2 regions of the Natranaerobius thermophilus JW/NM-WN-LF genome follow, and region 1 is predicted to be linked to the other one. Evidence: a T-box and tRNA genes for the amino acid it is inferred to sense, from the RefSeq annotation. Region 1 holds a T-box; the other holds one or more tRNA genes.
The links. A T-box is a leader RNA that pairs with one kind of tRNA and senses whether it is charged. The one in region 1 lies ahead of pheS (phenylalanine--tRNA ligase subunit alpha), so its partner is inferred to be a tRNA-Phe.
Positions count from the first base shown of each region.

Region 2: it encodes a tRNA-Phe, which carries the amino acid that the T-box ahead of pheS (phenylalanine--tRNA ligase subunit alpha) is inferred to sense. The anticodon was not compared.

Region 1 is NC_010718.1:1,891,303-1,893,501, forward strand. It holds gene pheS (phenylalanine--tRNA ligase subunit alpha) at 1-870, opposite strand, end outside; T-box leader at 959-1,171, opposite strand; gene NTHER_RS09185 (TrmH family RNA methyltransferase) at 1,435-2,199, opposite strand, start outside.
Region 2 is NC_010718.1:3,142,164-3,144,362, reverse strand. It holds gene NTHER_RS14695 (adenylosuccinate synthase) at 1-650, shown strand, start outside; tRNA gene NTHER_RS14690 (tRNA-Lys) at 703-778, shown strand; tRNA gene NTHER_RS14685 (tRNA-Glu) at 785-859, shown strand; tRNA gene NTHER_RS14680 (tRNA-Phe) at 861-936, shown strand; gene NTHER_RS14670 (sodium/glutamate symporter) at 1,375-2,199, shown strand, end outside.

The sequences.
Region 1 (2,199 bases):
ATGAACCATTCCAGAACCTAATATTTCGAGCCACCCTGTTCCTTTACAAACACGACATCCACTTCCTTCACATATCACACAAGAAATATCAACTTCGGCACTTGGCTCTGTAAAAGGGAAATAACTAGGACGTAATCTGATGTCAACTTCTGGACCAAACATTTGTTTTGCAAAGTTAAGTAAAGTACCTTTTAGGTCCCCCAATGTAATCCGTTCACCAACTACAAGTCCTTCGATTTGGTGAAACATAGGAGAGTGAGTAGCATCATCATCTTTACGATAAACTTTGCCTGTACAAATAATTCTTACAGGGATTTCTGGTGCCACTTGTTCCATTGTTCGGATTTGTACTGGTGAAGTATGTGTCCGGAGTAAAATTTCCTCGGTAATATACAAAGAATCTTGCATTTCCCTGGCTGGATGCCCTTTAGGAATGTTTAGCGCTTCAAAGTTGTAATAATCGGTTTCAATTTCAGGGCCTTCCTCTATGTTATATCCCATGCCTAGAAAAATATCATGAACTTCATCTAGGACTTTTTTTAAAGGGTGTTTCGCACCTCGACTAATGACTCTTCCAGGTAATGTTACGTCGATTTTTTCTTCTTCCCAGCGTTTTTGCATTTCAGCTTCTTTCAAATTGTTTTCTCGCTCTTCAAAAGCTTGTTCTAAATCATCCCTAATTTCATTAGCTAATTTTCCTACCACAGGTCGTTCTTCAGGCGATAAATTGCCCATTCCTCTTAATATTTTTGTTAATTCGCCTTTTTTACCTAAATACTTTACCTGTACATCCTTTAATTTATCCAAACTAGAGGCTTCACTTATGTCTACCAGGGCTTTTTCTTTTAATTCTTTTAATTCCTCTTGCATTACAACAACCTCCTTGTCATACTCTCATTTAAAATAATTTATCTCTTGGAACTATAGAAAATTTATCCAAACAAAAAAGCTTTCGTCACAATGGGACGAAAGCTACACTTCCGCGGTACCACCCAAATTTGGTATAATACCCTCTTAATAGCAATAACGGTAGCACCGTCCTGACCTACTAGTATTCAATCAGGAAGCTCCGGAGCGAACTTCAGCTAAGCAGCCACGGGTGACTTCCAGTCTATGATCACCCTCCCTGTAGAAGCTGTTCTTAGCCTACTCTCTCCTTCTTCGCCTTTATTGTCTTTATTATAGTTATAGAAAGTAATAAAAATTAACAAACATATATTAGACCGAATTAATATAATCCTGTTCTTATACAAATTTTCTGTCTCTTGATTCCACTCGCCCTACTAAATCGCGATAGGCTAAATAAGCCGTTATGGATCCCGTAAGTTCAAACATTCGCCAAAAAAAGTTTGCATCAATCATTTTTGGGACCCCACCCTTCAATTGGTTTACGTAAATTATACCACATAGGCCCCGGCAAAACAAGTAAAGCACCTAATAAAATCGTTTTTTAGACAGTTCGTACATCATAATAGAACCAGCAATTCCAGCATTTAAAGATTCAGCTTTCCCAAACATGGGAATTTCCACTTTTTGATGTCTAACCTGATTGAACTTTTGATCAAAATTTAAATCCTGTAAACCCCGGGACTCATTGCCGACAAATAAGGCTACTGCAGTGTTGGACAAGTCAATTGTCATAATTGGCTTACTACCTGATTTGTCTCCAAAAAGGATAAAGTACTGTTCTCTTTGCAAAACTTGAAATAGTTGGTCAATTTCTGAATTCATCACAACAGGTATGTGAAATAAAGATCCCATACTACTTCGAACGACTTTGTCATTTGTTGGATCAACACAACCCTTTGAACATACTACACCCTGAAATCCAAAGGCATCAGCACTTCTGATCAAAGTACCCATATTCCCCGGATCTTGTACTTGATATAAAATTAAAATATCTTTTTTCTCACTGGTCAGGCTTTCAAGATCACCTTCATTGAAAGTACAAACTGCTAGTATACCCTGAGGCGTTTCTGTAAAGGCAGTTTTTTGAAACAGAGAAGGGTCCACAGAATAAGCAGGTATTTGCTGATTATGTATTTCTAAGAGCAGGTCTTCATTAGCATTTATGACTTCTTGATCAGCAGAATATAATACAAAATCAAATTTGACTCCGCTATGCAAGGCTTCTTTTATAAGCAAAGAACCTTCTAAAGGTACTAGTTGATATTCTTGCCTCCATTTTTTAGACTTGAG
Region 2 (2,199 bases), 1.3 Mb from region 1:
GTGAAGAGATCCTTTTTGAAGGTGCACAAGGAACTCTACTGGATTTAGACCATGGTACTTATCCTTACGTGACAGCTTCGAATCCTGTAACAGGTGGAGCTTGCGTTGGCGCTGGAGCACCACCCCACCTTATCAACAGTGTAGTAGGTGTGGTCAAAGCATACTCTACCAGAGTTGGTGACGGTCCTTTTCCCAGTGAACTGACAGGTGAAATTGGAGATCAAATTAGGGAAAAAGGCAAGGAGTACGGAACTACTACTGGAAGACCTCGTAGAGTTGGCTGGCTTGACACAGTAATATTAAATTACTCCAGAAGAATTAACGGTTTTAACCATATTGCATTGACATTGCTTGATGTTTTATCAGAATTTGATACAATAAAGATCTGTGTTGCATATAAATATAGAGGAGAAACAATTGAACATTTTCCAGCAAGTCAAAAAATATTATCGGAATGTGAACCGGTATTTGAAGAACTACCTGGTTGGAAAGAAGATATATCTCAGATTCAGGACTGGGATGAATTACCCGATGCAGCTAAATCTTATATTAAAAGAATAGAAGATCTGACCTCTGTACCAGTCTCTATAGTTTCTTATGGTCCCCGGCGATCTCAAACTAAGATAAGAAATAAAATAAAAAATAAATAAAGGGTTGACAGATTAAGCTGAGTAGTGTACCATTAGTAAATGTCAGAGGCGTGAGCCATTAGCTCAGTTGGCAGAGCACCGGACTTTTAATCCGGGTGTCCCAGGTTCGAATCCTGGATGGCTCACCATCTAGTGGCCCCTTGGTCAAGTGGTTAAGACATCGGCCTTTCACGCCGAAGTCAGGGGTTCGAATCCCCTAGGGGTCACCATGGCGAGATAGCTCAGTCGGTAGAGCAGCGGACTGAAAATCCGCGTGTCGGCGGTTCGATTCCGTCTCTCGCCACCAACACAAAATTCCTTGAAAGCGGTTCTCGAGAAATTCGAGAACCGCTTTTTTGTTTGGATGTATTAAAGTTGAATGTTGATTACTGTTCAATTGTCAGAAACATAATAAGTGGCCCACTTATTCAATAGCACGTGGCTCAGTAATTGCTAGAATAGGTGGCTCAAAAATTCATGAGCAGGTGGGTCAGATTTTCATTGACATTCGCATGCTCTAGTTTAAATAAGCTTTTTTAAAAAATGCAATAACATTATGAACATTTTTAGCCATCGCTCAACTGAAAGGGTATTAGCCAATAATGTTGAATTAAATAATGTCGGATTATGTTGAATTATGGTGAATTCCATGTCCATCTGAAATTGACTAAAGGTTTTAATACCGGCTTTTAAAACAAATTGAGACAGTTGAATCAAATAAACTTCGCCATAGGAGGTGGTGCTCATGACTGAGTACTCCGTTGGTTTTAGCATTTTGCTCTTAGGTATGCTATTATTAATTGGAAAATTTATTAGGGTTAAAATCACTTTATTACAGGATTTATTTCTCCCTAGTTCTGTAATAGCAGGTTTTGTAGCTTTATTATTGGGCCCAGAAGTTCTAGGTAATATAGTAAATCTAACTGACGTATTTCACTGGTCTGAGGCAGGTCTATTTCCTAAACATAGCCTGGAAACTTGGGGGTATTTACCTGCTCTAATGATCAATGTAGTTTTTGCCGCTCTTTTTCTTGGAAAGAAACTGCCAACTTTAAGTAAGGTTTGGAATTTGGCGGGACCTCAAATAGTTTTAGGGTATATATTTTCTTTTGGTCAATATATTGTAGGTCTACTATTAGTTATTTTCTTTTTAACTCCTGTCTTCGGAGTTGATCCATTAGCAGGAGCATTAATTGAGATTGGTTTTGTAGGAGGTCATGGTACAGCAGCTGGATTGGGAGACACCTTTGCGGAAATGGGCTTTGAAGACGGAGAAGCACTTGCTACAGGTATGGCTACAGTTGGAGTATTAGGAGGAGCCATTATTGGTATCACTCTGATTAATTGGGGTGTTAGAAAGCAAAAGTTTCAAAACAAAACTGAACCTCAAACAAGAGATGATGTTGAAAAGAAAGGATTAACTGAGCTAGATCAAAGACCTCCCGCCGGTCACCTTAGCACTAAAGCCGAATCTATTGAACCATTATCATTGCATTTTGGGTATATTGCTTTGTCAATTATATTGGGTTACGGTATTTTACAAGGACTTGTTTGGATAGAATCCTTGACC